DNA from 4 places in the Paenibacillus sp. J31R122 genome. Region 1 is predicted to be linked to each of the others. Evidence: riboswitches for the same ligand, from Rfam matches in the RefSeq annotation. Region 1 holds a riboswitch; each other region holds the start of a gene.
The links. A riboswitch is a leader RNA that binds a small molecule or an ion and turns the genes downstream of it on or off. The one in region 1 is predicted to bind cyclic di-GMP.
Positions count from the first base shown of each region.

Region 2: linked by a shared signal. The riboswitch ahead of AC0YN7_RS23700 (SpaA isopeptide-forming pilin-related protein) and the one ahead of AC0YN7_RS21925 (methyl-accepting chemotaxis protein) in region 1 are both predicted to bind cyclic di-GMP.
Region 3: linked by a shared signal. The riboswitch ahead of AC0YN7_RS18425 (anti-repressor SinI family protein) and the one ahead of AC0YN7_RS21925 (methyl-accepting chemotaxis protein) in region 1 are both predicted to bind cyclic di-GMP.
Region 4: linked by a shared signal. The riboswitch ahead of AC0YN7_RS12115 (transglutaminase-like domain-containing protein) and the one ahead of AC0YN7_RS21925 (methyl-accepting chemotaxis protein) in region 1 are both predicted to bind cyclic di-GMP.

Region 1 is NZ_JBWDNM010000014.1:88,580-93,094, reverse strand. It holds gene AC0YN7_RS21935 (hypothetical protein) at 1-21, shown strand, start outside; gene AC0YN7_RS21930 (BMP family protein) at 45-1,076, opposite strand; cyclic di-GMP riboswitch class I at 1,352-1,436, shown strand; gene AC0YN7_RS21925 (methyl-accepting chemotaxis protein) at 1,516-3,228, shown strand; gene AC0YN7_RS21920 (small, acid-soluble spore protein, alpha/beta type) at 3,424-3,636, opposite strand; partial or broken gene AC0YN7_RS21915 (class I SAM-dependent methyltransferase) at 4,043-4,515, opposite strand, start outside.
Region 2 is NZ_JBWDNM010000016.1:78,149-82,663, forward strand. It holds gene AC0YN7_RS23695 (hypothetical protein) at 1,758-2,219, opposite strand; cyclic di-GMP riboswitch class II at 2,475-2,555, shown strand; gene AC0YN7_RS23700 (SpaA isopeptide-forming pilin-related protein) at 2,588-4,135, shown strand; gene AC0YN7_RS23705 (response regulator) at 4,228-4,515, opposite strand, start outside.
Region 3 is NZ_JBWDNM010000011.1:30,179-34,693, reverse strand. It holds gene AC0YN7_RS18435 (glycosyltransferase family 2 protein) at 1-646, shown strand, start outside; gene AC0YN7_RS18430 (DUF3329 domain-containing protein) at 702-2,075, shown strand; cyclic di-GMP riboswitch class II at 2,266-2,349, shown strand; gene AC0YN7_RS18425 (anti-repressor SinI family protein) at 2,367-2,528, shown strand; gene AC0YN7_RS18420 (helix-turn-helix domain-containing protein) at 2,541-2,870, opposite strand; gene AC0YN7_RS18415 (asparagine synthase-related protein) at 3,268-4,515, shown strand, end outside.
Region 4 is NZ_JBWDNM010000006.1:157,426-161,940, reverse strand. It holds gene AC0YN7_RS12125 (response regulator) at 1-155, opposite strand, end outside; gene AC0YN7_RS12120 (response regulator) at 318-1,442, opposite strand; gene AC0YN7_RS12115 (transglutaminase-like domain-containing protein) at 1,564-2,373, opposite strand; cyclic di-GMP riboswitch class I at 2,387-2,469, opposite strand; cyclic di-GMP riboswitch class I at 2,503-2,583, opposite strand; gene AC0YN7_RS12110 (ArsB/NhaD family transporter) at 2,927-4,258, shown strand; gene AC0YN7_RS12105 (DeoR/GlpR family DNA-binding transcription regulator) at 4,455-4,515, opposite strand, start outside.

The DNA of each region.
Region 1 (4,515 bases):
CGAATTAAGAGACTCACTTAGCAATTCATTTTCCGAACGCAGCCCTAGTTAGCTGGAAATTCAGGACCGGTATATTCTGAAGGAATAACAATTTCACCTGATTCGATTTTTTCGGCGTACACTACAATTTTATCCTTCACGTCTTGTGGAACAAAAGGTGACAGGGCAAGTCGAACGGCATCCGGATTTTCAAGTCCGATTTTTTTCACTGTATTCGGCTTCCACGTGCCTTCCGTCAAATCTTTAATTGCTCCATATACTGTCAAGCTTGCATCCGATATCGCAGATCCAATGAAAACATCGGGTGCATCGGCATAATAATCACGAACGTTAGCGAATTGATACACGCCATTCTCGCGTGCCGCTTCCGTAACACCGGAACGAGCCTTATTCAACATAGTAAAGATCATATCCGACCCCGCGTTAATTTGTGCTTGCGCAACACTTTTTGCCAAAGCGGCGTTTTCTTGATCGCCTGTAAACGTGGTAAGGAATGTTGCTTCAGGATTCGTGTATTTCAAACCGTCAGCAAATGCTGCGCGTCCCAATAGACCGGGACCTACGCGTGCACCGGAAATATGAGAAACCACATTCGTTTTTGTCAGAAGTCCTGCAGCTGCACCTGCCAGCCATGCGGATTCTTCCTGTTTTACCTGATAGCTGGACAGGTTATCGCCGGTCAAATTCGTTTGTGTATTAACAAATTTTATTTTCGGGAATTCTTTAGCTACCAACTTCACGGCTTCCGAGCTTTGCCCTGCATGAGCAATGATCATATCCGGGTTTTTCTTGGCCAATTTGCGCAATGCATCCGCAATTTGCGCAGTGTCATGCGGGATATTTTCCACAAACGTCGCTTTGATTCTGAAATCCTCTTCTGCCTTCGCTAATCCACGGTAAGCAGATTCCATAAACCCGCCGTCCTTGGAGGAACCTGGAATCAACAATGCAACTTTTGCTTTCTTATTATTGGTGTGTGACGGGTCCTTGCTAGCTTCTGCGGTAGACAAACCGGATGAAAATACAAGTGCCATAGCCAAGCTCGACAAAGCCAATTTCGATAGTAATTTTCTCAAGATGTACCCCTCGTTTCCAAAAAAGTAGTTTTGTCCGGACAAATCAGAGAATAAACTAGACTTCACTTTTTGTCAAATTATGCCGAAGATAAATAAGGGGAATAAACCGAATAATTGCGAAATAACGTCGTTAGCAGGTCTTTACTCCCTATATAGACAGTGAAAATTGACCTAAATTCCGACATACCGGTATCTAAAGTAGTATTTATTTTTAGTAAAAAGGTCTTGTATATCCCGAAAAGCTATATTATACTTTGGCCAATAGATATACCCATATCACGAAAAGGCATACTTCTCGAAAGAGGGGGACGCAAAGCTACGGGCCTAAGGATTTCGATCTACGGCAGCCGGGTCACCGAAAATTGGGAGGACGTCCATCCCTTTCTTTTGGGGTGGACTTTTTTTATTTTACAATATCTTAATGGGGGATGCTTGGATCATGAAATATATTCAGAATTTACGAATCAAAACGAAAATCGGGGGAATGCTCGGACTTTCCATTATTTTCCTACTCATTATCGGTATTACAGGCTTTTTCGTCATGAACAAGATGGCTAGCAATGCCCGTGCTATGTACGAAGAAACCTTGATTCCGAACAGCCTGGTCGAAGGACTTTTGTTCGGCAATTCGCAAATGGATGCTTTGCAGCTTGAAATGCTGCTGGCGAAAGACGAGGCTATCATTAAGCAAATTCAACAGCAAATTGTTCAGACCCGCGATAAAAATCAGGTGATACGAAAAAGTCTCGAGCAGATCACGTTGTCTTCGAGAGCACAAGAGCAGTACCAAAGCTTTATCGATTTGATCCCTAAAAACAACGAAGCCAAGAAAAAAGTGGATAACTTGGCAGTTGCCAATCAAAAAGAAGCAGCGCATAAGGAATATGTAAATTCGTTCAAGCCGATCCGTGCAGAAATGATCAAAAGCCTGGAGAACGTTGTTAAGTTCAATGAAGACGACGCAAAAATCTTTTATGAGAAAAGTGTTCAAAGCTCCAAACTGGCTACATCGATCATCGTTGTCGTTACCCTACTTGCCGTCATTTTATGTTCCTTGATCGGATACGGCATTTCTAATATGATCACAAGACCTGTCCGCACCATTCAGCAATTGATGGCAAAAGCGCAGGACGGGGATTTAACGGTTAACGCTACATACCAATCAAAAGACGAAATCGGTCTTCTTTCAAAGGATTTCAATGGAATGATCACTAGCTTGAGAGAAATCATTGCGAAGATCGTCCTCGAGTCTCAGAACTTGTCTGCAAGCTCGGAGCAATTGGCAGCAAGCTCCGAACAATCCAGCCAAACTACCCATCATGTCGTTGCGGCCATTCAAGACATTGCTGGAGGTGCCGATCAGCAGATGCAAAGCTCTATCGAAAGCGTAAGAGCAATGGAAGAGATGGCTACCGGCGTTAATCGGATTGCAGAATTTTCAGGCAATGTATCCGCAATGTCAATGGAGGCTTCCAAGGAAGCCCAGGAAGGCAATATTTCGATCCAGAAAGCGATGTCCCAAATGGATTTGATCCGAGAATCGGTCAACGATTCGGCCAAGGTTGTTAACCAACTGGGTATACGATCTCATGAAATCGGTCAAATCGTCGATGTTATTACCGATATTTCAATGCAGACGAATTTGCTTGCATTGAATGCCGCGATTGAAGCTGCAAGAGCGGGCGAACACGGGAGAGGCTTTGCTGTCGTTGCCGACGAGGTTCGGAAGCTGGCGGAGCAATCCAGACAATCGGCGGAACAAATCGTGGTGATCATTCAGCAAATTCAAGGTGAAACTCGTTCTGCGGTTGTCGCCATGGAAAAAGGCAGCATAGAGGTCGAACACGGAACTGTGATTATGAAGGAAGCAGGAGAGGCATTCCGTAACATTATGAATGGGGTGCAGCAGGTGGCTTATCAGATGGAGGAGGTATCTGCCGCATCACAACAAATGTCGGCAGGCACAGAGGAAATTACCGCTTCTCTCCACGATATGAACAGCATTACGGAAGCTGCCTTCTCGAAGACAGAAAGTGTAGCTGCCGCTTCGGAGCAGCAATTAGCTACGATGGAAGAAGTTTCGGAATCCGTGAATGCGTTGACGCGTATGGCTCAAGAATTGCACGATATGACTTTACGTTTTAAGAGCTGATCGCCCCGTTGCTAGAGGCTGTGCAATGAAAAACCGCCGTTGGTTGAAACCAACGGCGGTTTTTTAACCTGTCAGCTATTCGTTGTTATGAACTTCTACAGCTAAATTGATAACCCGGCTAATTGAATGGGCTCCACTTTGTTCGCATATGCTGTAAGCGTCCCTTCGACCGTAATCGTATTTTTAAATTTTAAATTAGAATCTTCTTGTCCCTGAGCCAAGAGATTGTTCTGCAATTTGAATTAACGCTCTTGTGATGTTTCCACCAATAGTACCTGCATCACGAGTAGTCATATTCCCATTGTAACCATCTGGAGACCATTGAATCCCAAACTGTTGTGCTACCTCATATTTCATTTGGTCAAGTGCTGCTTGTGCTTGTGGAACGACTAAACTTTTTCTGCTCATGTATGTTCACTCCTTAACTGGATGTGAAGTTATTTTGTGGATTGTTTTGCTTTTTATACATCAATTATTGGAATTAGAAGTGAAATAAATGAAGAACTATAGCTAAAGGCTCTAGGAGGACGATGGTATTAAAAATAGATTTTCTATCGAAAAATCAGAATGGTCGAATACCCGAGAAGAAGAGTATAAAAAATATTGCTTAGATATTGTTTATAGGTTTGGAGATAAGGTTACGGCTGATAATGGAAAAGTATATATGATTAAAGATGGCGAAAATAACGAATTAGTTAAGCCAGAAAACCAGAAGACATTTTGGTATGAAACGTGGCTGGAATTAAAATTTTTTTGCGGAATTGATTAAAGAAATCTCTTCGTTAATGAGACGATTTATTAAGATAACGGGGAACTATAGTTTTCTTGCTTTGACTACAAGAGTTACAGGAAGCATCTTTGCTTTTTTTGCAAAATCGCTGTTATCGTCCCGCGAGATAATTTCATCATCAGATTGCTCAATCATTTGCTCAATTACAAATCCCGCTTTTGCCAACGCATTCACATAGGTTGATAGTTTACGGTCCGATAATGTTAGCGTACATTCATCAAGAGATACCGAATACCAAGATTCATCGAAATAACATTTTTTAAAAGCAAGCATATTATTTTCTGCAACAACACATTTGTGTATAGGGTGAGACCAACTGAAAATAAATACACCGTCTTTTTTAAGGTAAGAGGCGATCCGGCAAAAAGTACCCTCAAGGTCGGTGGTCCAGCCTATGGCATAAATCGAATAAACAAAGTCAAAATAATCGACTGGTATGCCACATTCTTCTTCCATGGGAGAACAGATCAATTTTGCTGAAAGACCGCACGCCGTCA
Region 2 (4,515 bases), on a different contig from region 1:
CTATTCGAGCCTTATTCGGGCCTTATTCCGGCTCTTATTCCGGCTCTTATTCGGGTCTTATTCGGGTCTTATTCGGGCCTTATTCAGGCCTTATTCCTACTCTTATTCGAGCCACATTTAATCATCAAGCCACTCTCCTGCAGTCCCCCTCATTTAACAAAAATCATCCTCTAGTGAGCTTAACCTCACTAAGTCTGAGGTTAAACTCACTTTAATCCCACTAATCTCAACTCTTCTGTTTCTCCCATTAACTATTAGTGAGGTAAACCTCACTGGCCATGAGGCTCCCTTCACCGGGAATGAGGTTTACCTCACAAAACCACATGTGACGCCCTAATCTGCTGCTATTAGTGAGACTAGCCTCACTATTTAATGAGTTTCCCTCATTTTAGTGAGTTTCCCTCATTACTATGGCGAGCGACCCACAGCAACTTTTCCTTTCAACTATTCGAGCCTTATTCGGGCCTTATTCCAGCTCTTATTCGAGCCACATTTAATCATCAAGCCACTCCCCTGCAGTCACTCTCATTTAACAAAATCGTCCCCTAGTGAGCTTAACCTCACTAATCTAACTCTTCTGTTTCTCCCATTAACTATTAGTGAGGTAAACCTCACTAGCCATGAGGCTCCCCTCACCGGGAATGAGGTTTACCTCACAAATCCACATGTGACGCCCTAATCTGCTGCTATTAGTGAGACTAGCCTCACTATTTAATGAGTTTCCCTCATTTTAGTGAGTTTCCCTCATTACTATCCCTCATTACTATGGCGAGCCACACACAGCAACTTCCCCTTCCACCTATTCGAGCCTTATTCGAGCCTTATTAGAGCCTTATCCGGGCCTTATTCCTGCTCTTATTCGAGCCACATTTGAGCATCAAGCCCACTCCTGCGGTCACCATCATTTAACAAAATCATCCTCTAGTGAGCTTAACCTCATTAAGTCTGAGGTTAAGCTCACTTTAACCCCACTAATCTCAACTCTTCTGTTTCTCCCATTAACTATTAGTGAGGTAAACCTCACTAGCCATGAGGCTCCCCTCACCGGGAATGAGGTTTTCCTCACTAAAACAAATGAAACGCCCTAATCTGCTGCTATTAGTGAGACTAGCCTCACTATTTAATGAGTTTCCCTCATGACTATCCCTCAGTACTATTGTGAGCGACCCACAGCAACTTTCTCACCTATTCGAACCTTATCCGGGCCTTATTCGGGCTCTTATTCGAGCCACATTTAATCATCAAGCCCACCACTGCAGTCATCCTCATTTAACAAAAATCATCCTCTAGTGAGCTTAACCTCACTAAGTCTGAGGTTAAGCTCAGTATAATCCCACTAATCTAACTCTTCTGTTTCTCCCATTAACTATTAGTGAGGTAAACCTCACTAGCCATGAGACTCCCCTCATCGAGAATGAGGTTTACCTCACAAAACCACATGTGACGCCCTAATCTGCTGCTATTAGTGAGATTAGCCTCACTATTTAATGAGTTTCCCTCATTTTAGTGAGTTTCCCTCATTACTATCCCTTATTACTATCCATCATTACTATTGCGAGCGACACACAGCAACTTCTCCTTCCACCTATTCAAGCCGCATTCAAGCCACATTTGAGCATCAAGCCCACTCCAGCAGTCACTCTCATTTAGCAAAAGCCCCCTCCCCACACCCCCTAAACGCAAAAAAACACCCAACAACGCCAAAGGCGTCATTGAGTGTGCTTCACTCCAAATATTTAACTACCGCATAGTATATACTAGAACGGCATTTTCGACAAATCTGCTGGATTATGCAGATCAACAAGCACCGCATGGTCAGCATTAGATACAATTCCTTCTGCCTGCAGCAGCCATAGCAATTGAGTAGCGTCAGTCCGCGTTAAGTGTGAACGCTTACCATCTTCCTTTTTAGCAATAGGATCTACTAATCTTGGGTAAATCCTCACTTTATTGTCCTCTCTAGCCAGTCGTTCAACAATCGCAAGCGTTTCCTCGGATACGCCGCTGTCAACGATCGTCAATTGAACATCTTTCCCCATCCTCTGTGAAAAAGAAGACAACGAGCGCATATACCATTCCATATTCTTTTGCCGACTATCCGCAATCCATACATAGTGCTTAATGGATTCCAGTCGTCCTTGCTGGATTCGATAAACCAGATGCACGGTCAATGCAGCCAACAGATAACATCCGATCACCAAAAGTAGAAGTCCAAACATCGAGGCCACCTCCTCTTTGTGACACTATATGCCACAAGGCGCCCAGTGGTTCCCCTATAAAAGGACAAGATTATAAAATGTGCAATTGCTTATTCCGCTTCAAAAAAAATAACCCAATTTTTTCAGTCAAAAAGCGACAAATAAACCCTCTTGAGCAATTTACAATATATGTTATCATTTTACTACATCTTCGCGCATATGTAATATACGTATGCTAAGGGAGCAGAGAGAGGATGTATTTCGTACATTCTTCATATCTAGGGAAGCGATGATGTATAATCTACATTTGGACACTTGGATTATACGGAGCTAGTAGTGTAACCGGCCCTCTTAGAACTCGAATACCAATCTAAGGGGAGTGTGAATTTGTGAAAAGATTTAAGAAGAGGTTGTCTTTTGGTTTAGCTATTTTACTTATATTATCGATATCACTAAGTTCACTTGTCATGGCAGCAGGTACCGAACCAGCTCCAGACAACGGGCAGAATAATAACAATAATGCCTGCGAAGAGTATTCTACTGACCGTAATGATATCATTATGGAAGGTCAAGGCACCACCCTCCCAAGCGGGCTGCATGACAATGGATTAATCGTTAATAATGACGGAACAGCTACAGCTTATTTCCATACAAAAGCGGATACTTGCGTACAAGTGAGCTTCTCTTCTTACGTATATCCACCAGGCACAACCCCAGACGATTTCGGGCACCCTTTTGAAACGCAGAAGCATTTTACTGGTATAACGGACGTTTACGCACCAGGTAAAAGCTACAAAATTACAATTGGTCTCCCTCAATGTGCCCCCTATCAAATAGATGTTTATAGTGGACCTCAACAACTGACAATAGGTACCGGCGGTCATGCAGGCACATATAAAACAGCGATTGTACACAAAGAAGGCTGCGGAAATATTATAGTCAATAAATACATCAGTAAAGCAGTAGAAGGTTCTCCTCATGAAGGTGTTACTTTTGAGCTGTGGAAAAACGGCACCCTATTTACGACAGGGGTAACCAATGCAAATGGCGTTATAACCTTTGCTAAAGTCCCTGTCGGCACATACGACCTGAAAGAAATTACATTACCAGGCTTTACAACAGACTTACCTGAGGGCACCAAATTGGTAGTCACCAATGATTCATCGGAGATAAAAATCGTCATCAACACCCCAAAGCTCAAGGTGGATAATGCCTGTGTTAATCCAACAGGACAGCGAGAATGGGTTGTAACCAATGAAAGCAATATCGATGTCCCATTCTCGTGGGCGGCTATCGGAACCACTCAATTCGGAAACAGCACCGTTCCGAAAAATTCATCAGTATCCTTTACGACAAATGCCATTGATGGCCCTTTTGATATTAAAGTCTCATGGGAATTCGAAAAGAATATAACTAAAGCAAGCAATAACACACCATGTCCAACAGAGACACCGACTTCAACACCAACACCAACACCAACACCAACGCCGACTTCAACACCAACATCAACACCAACATCAACACCGACTTCAACACCAACATCTACGCCAACATCAACGCCGACTTCAACACCGACTTCAACACCAACATCAACACCAACATCAACGCCGACTTCATCGCCTTCACCAACACCTGTGACATCTACTACACCAACACCGTCACCTGAGACTACACCATCACCAACGCCTGCTCCAACTGCTTCACCTGATCCATCACCTACACCGGAGCCAACAGCCGTCGTAAAGGGTTCAACTGATGAGAATGAACAACCTCCTAGTGATGATCCAATTGTGATTATCGATGATGAGGAGATTCCGCTAAGCACATTGCCAAAAACAGGCGATAGCAATCCTTTCCCTTACTACCTAATTGGTGCCTTTGCAATAAGTACAGGACTTTTAGCCCTTAGAAGACAAAGAAACAATAAACAAGGCTAATACAATAACTTGAAATTAAAGCAGTAAAATGACAAACACCCCGCATTATGCCTTTTGGGCAAAATGCGGGGTGTTTGTCATTTAGTGAAAGTTTATAATGTAACCCAACCAAATTTAATGGAATGAATTACTGCTTGTGTACGGTCATCAACTTCCATCTTTTGAAGGATGCTGCTAACGTGGTTTTTGACTGTTTTTTCGCTAATGAATAGAAATTCACCGATAAGCTTATTGCTCTTACCTTCTGCCATAAGTCTGAGAACCTCTGCTTCACGGCGAGTAAGCGGGCTATTGTCGCCAGCAACGAATTTCACGCCTGGCTCTTTAGCTGCTGCCGCACCTGACACGATACCCATCTCATCCAAATAAGTCATACGACG
Region 3 (4,515 bases), on a different contig from region 1:
TTGGGAAGAAGGTTATGATGACGTTTATGCGAAGAGAAGAAGTAGGTTAGGCGAGACTTGGATAAAAAAATGGACCGCAAAGTCCTTCTACCGCTTGTTGAAGGGCTTAACAAGAATACCGATTCAAGACAATACTGGTGACTTTCGATTACTTGATCGTAGATGCATTGAAGCTTTAAAAACGTTACGGGAAACGCAAAGGTATACAAAAGGGATGTTCAGCTGGATAGGTTTTAACAAACAAGAAATTATATTTGATCGGGATTCTAGAGCTGCCGGCGAAACTAAATGGAATTATTTTAAGCTGGTGGATTTGGCAATCGAAGGAATAACATCATTTACAACAGCCCCACTGCGCATATCCGCATTGTTTGGGGTTCTCATATCAGTTGTCGCTTTTATTTATATGGGATGGGTCATCATAAAGACTCTGCTCTTTGGCGAATCTGTGGCTGGTTATGCTTCGTTAATAACTGTTGTTTTGTTCTTAGGTGGCATACAGTTATTGTCTCTAGGCATTATTGGTGAATATTTAGGAAGAGTATTTAATGAAACAAAGCAGAGACCCTTATACTTTATCGATGAATATGACGGAGAGAAGGTTTCTGTCAAGGATAAAGCTAAAGAAACTGTATCCATAGGATAATGGCATGCCATACTTAAACAGAGCTCTAATAAATTGAATAGTAGGATGGTATATAATGACAGTTACTAAATATAGCAGTATAACGTTATTACTATTATTGTTCACGTACATGTTAACGGTGAATCTACTTTCACCGATGTTTGCAGATGATTTTAACTACTCATTCATGTGGGATAAGTCTAAACGAATTGAAAATTTATTTGATGTTTTTAGGTCACAGTATATGCATTATTTCGAATGGGGCGGTAGGACTGTTGCCCATACAATTGGTCAAATATTGCTGATGTTGAATAAGACTGTTAGCGCAACGCTAAATGCATGTATATATGTTTCTTTCATTTACTTAGTTTATTGGCATTCGCAAGGGAAAAAACTAATGATTCAATCAGGTGCAGTCCTGTTGTTAATCATATTTTTTTGTTGGACAAGTCTACCTTCCTTTGGTGAAACTACCATCTGGATAATTGGCTCTGTCAATTATTTATGGACCTCGGTCATTATTCTTTTATTTCTTCTGCCCTTTAGAATAACTATGATAGGTGTAGGATTAAAGGATCGGTTTTTAAGCCGTTTGAGTATGTTGATTTTAGGTGTCGTTACAGGCTGGACGAATGAAAATACTGCTTTATCAACATTACTGCTAGCAGCAATATTATTAGGATATTTTTATTTCAAGAAAAAGATAGCCATATGGATGCTGACAGGCTTTGGCGGTATGATAGTAGGCTTCCTGCTCCTAATGCTGGCACCTGGTAATATGGTAAGGGCAGCGAGAATGGAGAAGGCCGAAGATTACTCTTTTATGTTGTATCATATTAAAATACCAGCAGCTATGACTATTAAGATTATGCTGATTCAAGCGCCACTCTGGATAGCATTATTTATATTTATAGCCATATTATTGGCATATTTCAACAAAAGAAGAAATAATTGGCTTGGATTTTACAAAAAAAATGGCTCTGATTTGCTCTATTCATTTGTATTTATTCTACTTAGTGTAATTAATAATGTAGTTATGTTCGCTTCCCCGTATTTTCCTTTGAGAGCTGGCTTTGGCTCTAGTGTCTTCCTAATTATTGGTGTTATGGGTCTTCTTCGGATGAACGTTATTCGAGCAGTATTCATGAAACAAAGATTTGTATTTTCAATTATATTAAGTGTAGTGCTACTTATTTCTATGAGTCTCGTTTTGCTTAAATATACGCAACTAAATGAAGAGCAGCAGAATCGTCTATCTGTAATCAAAAGTCATATAAACGAAGGGAAGCCTGATGTTAAAGTTTCCTCTTTTTCAATTAACAATAAAAATCCTTACGAAACCTATCTGGATCATGTATTTGTCAGTGATATTGGAGAGGATCCCGCAATTTGGCCAAATACGATTTATGCGAAATACTTTGGATTAGAATCAATCAAGCTTCAAAAGTGAAAAGCAGGAATTGATATTTATATGATTGCCCGTAAGTATTCAGCCATTTTGATCCATTCTAAAGTGGTGTGACAGTCACAATTTTTTTGATTTTTACAAGCTGATTCGACAAAAAATACAATTATCTCCCAAATTTCAAGTACATAAAGCGACAGCATATGCGTCCGAAGGGGGATATAATACTTATAGTTAGTGAAAGGGAGACGTTGAAATGCGTTTAGTATCTGGGCACCTTAAACGCATGGAGTCAGTGGTGCAACCGGCCCCGATATGAATGGGGGACAAGGTGATATGACGCTTGGACAAGTAGATAATATTCAAGATTTGGATATGGAGTGGGTTGAATTAATTGTTAGCGCGCGTAAAATGGGACTTAATACAGACGACGTTCGTAAAGCACTTCTTTGCCTTGAGGAAGAAGGTAAGGTAGACAAACAGGATAAAGCTGTGTAAATAGGTTAAATGCTATTCACGCTTTATTTTCCACTTATTAAATTCCAAGAACTCTTTGAATTGATCTTTACTAACGCCAGATGCCATTGCTTCCTTAACTAGGTCTGACCACTCACGATCTAGATGCTCGGGATTACTTTCAGTTTGATCGGTATTTAAAAACTCTTCAATAGTTACATTTAATACTGCGCCAACCTTCTCGAGAAACTGTATCGAAGGATTTTGCTGTAGTCCACGCTCTATTGAACTAAGATAAGACTTTGCGACGCCTGCTCTTTGGGAAAGCTCCGTTAGGGAAAGTCCTTTTCTCTTGCGCAGCATTTGAATGCGTTCTCCAATCATAGCCAATTCCTCCGTTTGTACATAGATGTAAACTCACTTCTATTATAACTAATAATTCTCAATTAAGAAAGCTTGTAAGTAATAACGAATATATTTTTCTGGGTGATTGAATCGAATCCACTAAGTTAGTAAATAAGTGGATTTTTTTTTGTGAGAGAAAGCGATTGAAATGTAAAAAATAGCTTGAAAAAATGTATTAAGGTTTGATAAAGTTTTGTTTTTTATAAAGAACAAAACAACAGCTTTCATTTACATAAAATTGAATATTTTTGATTGACAAACCCTTTTTAAGGGTGTAACATTCAGATATGTTCTTTATTGAGAACTAATGCTCGCTTGGATGATATTCGTATTTGTTAAGTAAATAGAACGGATCGATATCACATCGGAGGAACAAATGAGTGCGATCACAGCCGTATATGAAATCGATCATACTAACTTAGTGTTAGAGCAGGGCAATCGAATGATGCATGAATTATCTCAATTTCCTTGTAACTCTTCACAAGCTTGGAATGTTGATAATGTGTTTCTTGGCTGTCACAACCAGTGGATTACACCTGAATCTGTTGGTGAGCGCAATCCCTTTTATGATTCCGAAAGACGATTAGTCATTACCGCAGACGCTATTATTGATAACCGTAATGAATTATTTAACTTACTCCAGGTACAGCATGATAGCAGAGAGCATATTACCGATGCTGAGCTTATTCTGCTTTCCTATTCCAAATGGGGCGAGGATTCTCCCAAATATTTGATAGGTGAATTTGCATTTATCATATGGGATGAGCGTGAGCAGCGAATGTTCGCTGCAAGAGATTTCTCTGGCAGCAGAACGTTATATTATCACTGGAGTGGTGAAAGACTTGCGTTGTGTACAACAATGAAGCCATTGTTTACTATACCGAATATTGTAAAACGTCTGAATGAACAGTGGTTGGCTCAGTATCTGGCAATCAATACAGCGATATTAAGTGTTGATGTTACTAGTAACGTATATAAGGACATCTATCAAATACCCCCCTCACACAGTCTGATAGTGAATGGTAATCAAATGAAGGTGTCGAGGTACTTTACAATAAAGACGGGGATGAAGCTTCGCTTTAAGACGGATGAACAATATGTCGAAGCGTTTCAGGATGTTTTTCAAGAGGCTGTGAATGCTAGACTGCGAACTCATCGCCAGGTTGGATCGGATTTGAGCGGAGGACTGGATTCAGGAGCGGTTGCCGCTTTCTCAGCCAAAGCGCTTCGTCCAATGAACAAGCAGCTTCATACGTTCAGCTATATTCCCACTAAAGACTTTATTGATTTTACACCTCGTCATAGTATTGCGAATGAGTCCCCCTATATTCAATCGACTGTTCAGCATATTGGGGGTATTACACCACATTATCTGGATTTTGAAGATAGAAATTCGTTTACAGAAATAGATTCTTATCTTGAACTGTTGGAAATGCCTTATAAAAATTATATGAATTCTTTTTGGATTAGAGGTATTTATGAAAAAGCTGCAGAGATAGATGTTGGCGTATTGTTAACAGGAGCTCGAGGGAATTTAACGATATCCTGGGGCGACGCATTAGCAAATTATACTCACCTCTTTAAGCAATTAAGATGGATTCGCTTAGTTCACGAACTGAAGGCA
Region 4 (4,515 bases), on a different contig from region 1:
AAGATGTCAACGGGGTGCTGCTGCATAAACTCAAGCGCGCTCTCTCCGCTATCCGCTTCAAATGTCTCCAGCTCCAACCCATACTTTTCTATCAGAAATTTCACGCCGTCCCGCTCGAAAGGTTCGTCGTCTACGATAAGCATCTTAAACATCATTATTCACCTCGATCAATTATTGAGTAGTTCGCGAATTTTATCTTTTTGAAATCATGTCTATTGTTTCGACAATCTTCTCACAATTCCTCTGATCGTTAAACAATATCAAATGCATACATATTTTAAAACAAATTCTCAACGAAAAAGGCTCAATCATAACGATTAAGCCTCCCGCTGTTTATACCATTCTGTTATATACTCACTTGGCTGCTCATTAAATTCGGATAACAAAGCCGTAGTCAACGTAGTATATTGTCGATTAACGAGTAAATGTTGATCCATAGCTGCATATATTTTCATAAGAGAAAAATGGGCTTTCTCTTCTTGGACGTGCTTTGTGCAAATTTCATCATACCAAACGATGGATTTATCTAGCTGGTCATGTTTCTCGTACCAGCTCGCAATCTCATACGAAATATTAAGCCAGAGCTTCTTAAGACGCTCTCTCTCGCTTTCCACCCACCAATAATCATATTCCTGTAAATAGTCTCCTGTATATAACTTCATTAATTCTATGTAATTATCTATCGTTTCAAATGATAGAGCCTCTTCAGCTGCTAATCGATTCTCCCATTCTTCCACGTCTATCACAACATCATTTATACTTAAAATATAACCTTCCATCGCGTTCATGATTTGAAAGTGATCAGCAAATTGTGCCAATGTTTTCCGGACGTGATAGATTGCCGTATACAATTGCGAATAGACTTTATCCGATTCATACTCCTGCCATAACGTATCAATTAATACCGATTTACGAACGAATTGACCGCGATGTTGAAGTAAGTATAGAAATAACTCCTGCGCTTTAGTCGTTCGCCAATGAATGACAGATTGCTGCGTATTTGATATTTCAACAGATACTTGCTTAAAAATATTTATTTTCATCACAGAGGGAGCTAGATCTTCTATCTCTACTTGAGAAGATTCTATTTCATCCCTAATTCGAGCAATCGTTTTGACCAGTCTATCCGATCTAACCGGCTTTACTAAATAATCCAAAGCGTTAAGTTCAAAAGCCTTAACCGCATATTCACTATATGCCGTTACAAATACAATATTTAAATCCGGCTTCTTCTCTAGAATCTGTTCCGCTAGCTGAATTCCGTTTATTTCCGGCAAGTTAATATCAAGAAAAACCAAATCCACATCCTCAGCTAGAATGTCTCTCCTCGCTGCAATCGGATCTATGTAGGCACCAATAACCTCAATCTGATCGTGCTTCATAAGCTGACGCTTCAAGTAATCCACAGCAAGTTGTTCATCATCTACAAGAATCACTTTCATCCTATATACTCCTTAATCATGGAATTTAATAATTCTGTATTCCTTGTGATAAGAATTGTATGATCTCTAAATAAAGAAGGCCACGAACATAATGTTCGAGGCTCTTTAAACCAAATACACGTTAGTATTGTTTGGAAGCAGTGTACTTAGAGGCATCCTTTATCATCGTAAAAGCTGTAGTTGTGCCATTCCAGCCTGCATCAACCGTTGTGTCTATAATTACCCATTTATTATTTAAATAGACTTCATTCCAAGCGTGATAGGTACTCACATAATCTGACGTGCCCATAACCAGCTTAGCTGGAATCCCTTCACTCCGAAGCATCGCTGCAAACAATGCGGAATATCCATAACATATATCTTTTTTCGATAGTAATGTACGATCGATTTGAGGAAGATAGTCCGAAGATACGCCGCTTGCTGCCAACTTGCTATCATATTTAATGTTATTTATCACATACTTATAAATTTCTTTTACTTTATCAGTATCTGTCTTTAAATTTTTCGTCAGCTCTTTCGACTTTTGAATAGCTTTGCTTTTATCATTCCAATTTATATTCTGAATCGAATTCAAGTATACAGCTGTGCTGTCCTTCAAATTAAGCTTAACGTTGTCCTTGTAAATAACCTTATACTTATTTCCGCTTATATTTTCCAATACGCTAACCGTATAATCGCCGTTGCCTAATTGAAGAGGAAATGACTCCATTTTCTTGCCGGCAGTTAAATTATAGGAATACTTCTCCTGACCTTTAACGATCAACAGCTTCGTCTTAACGTTAGCCTTTACATCGTATTTCACACTAATGATTCCCTTGCTTACATCAGCTTCGTTTAACCACGAATTAACCTCTTCAGCATGGACCGCCGCTCCATTAAATAAAGGACATAAAATGACAATAGCAGCTATAAACAGCATAAACTTCTTCATTCATAAAACTCCCTTCGGTGGCCAGGCTGCCATCTTATTTAAGAAGGCCCTATAGCTTTGCGTCCCTACCTTTCGATAGGTTTGCCATTATCGTATAAAGTTTTATTTCCAACAAAAAAAGCCTATCCATTCGGTAACTGTCTGCCATCTATTTAAGAAGGCCCTACAGCTTTGCGTCCCTGTCTTTCGACAGATTTGCCATTTAATGTTTAGCTTTTATTCTCTTATACTATCATATCTTGTAGTTATAACAAGACTATATTACAAATTCACCGTAAACGCATAGGCCAAATGCTATCCTATACAACTATCTTTACGAGATAAATATCAACAACTGACACTAGCAGATTTTAATAGAGTTAGGGATATTGACCAGTACGAACGATATGTCTACTACGTATATATACATTACAAAGATATTTTTACTACAAAAAAAGGAGGGGGAATTAGTAGACAAAGTAGACTTCGACTTGATGCTAGACTGAAACCATTTCTTTTAAGTAAGGAGAGTTGATAACAAGAAAAAACTTTCAATTTGAAAAGAGGTTTTATTATGAATGATTTAATGGTCATTGTCACAATCTGCGCTTTCTTCTTTACAGTTGGTTTCATCTTCTGGCGTCCCCATGTTAATGAAGCAATCCCTGCAACCATTGGAGCCCTATTCGTTATACTCAGTGGAAGTGTATCATTCGCTGACCTGGGAAAAATAACAGAGACGATTAGCGGTGCCGCAGTAACGATTATAGCCACCATTGTAATGGCCATTGTTCTGGAAAGCTTTGGTTTTTTCTACTGGGCGGCTGAGCTTTTATTGAAACAGGCAAAAGGGTCAGGCATTCGCCTTTTCTGGATTACGATTCTCTTTTGTTTTCTCATGACACTCTTCGTGAACAATGATGGCAGTATATTAATCACAACACCTATTCTATTACTTCTTCTTCAAAACATGGGTCTCAAAAACCATCAAAAAATACCTTATCTCATCTCGGGAGCTCTAATTGCAACAGCTTCCAGCGCTCCTATTGGAGTTAGTAATATCGTAAATTTAATTGCTATAAAAATCGTTCACATGGATCTCTATATGCATACCGCTATGATGTTCGTTCCTGCCTCACTTGGACTACTACTACTATCCTTCCTACTGTTTGCAACCTTCTATCGCGTTCTCCCGAAAAAATTGCCGCCAGCTGCAGCATGGAATCTGATGCTAGGGACTCATCCGCTCAAAGATACCATTTCCAGAGAGAATCGGACTAGCTTCATGCGAAATATATTCCTATTTGTTTTAACCATTCGAGTACTCCTATTTGTAGCCTCTTATATACATTTTCCCGTTTCGTTAATGGCTGTAATCGGATCCACTCTATTACTCGCGTGGCGTTGGATCTATTTAAAAATCTCTCCTGCCGATATGCTGAAGAAAACCCCTTGGTATATATTCATTTTCGCTTTCAGTATGTACGTCATTATTTACGGTCTGAATAATATTGGATTGACGGATTTGCTTATTCAGCTGCTTCAGCCTATTGTCTCTGGAAGCTTACTCAATGCAAGTGTTCTAATGGGTACCCTCTTGAGCGTCCTATCGAATTTATTCAACAATCATCCTGCTTTAATGGTCGGAACGCTCACATTAATGAATATGGGACTCGATCCGTTAACGTTAAAAATCTCCTATTTGGCAAGTGTAATAGGTAGTGATGTAGGCTCGCTCTTTTTACCAATTGGTACTCTGGCTACAATAATGTGGATGAATATATTAAGAAAAGGCGGCGTGAAAATAAGCTGGGGACAATATATCAAAGTAACGTCGCTTGTCATTCCAATCACTGTCATCTTCACACTAGTTATTTTATCCTATTGGGTTTCTTGGCTGTTTTAATATAACAATCAGAAATACGCGGATTGTTCAGTCAGTAAGATTAGTTCGTTGTTATTATCTTCGGAATACCGCCGGATTGGGAATCGAGTAGGCCCATGCACAGTTGCATGGGCCTCTCATAGAACGTACGTGCGGATCATCACATACGGCTTCTTCATGATTATCCCCGCTGGGGATGTTGGTTGACAAGGCCGATTTACATAAACAACTCGCCTTTCCCCAGCTTTTCCGTCATGACATTGATCCAGGTGATGCTT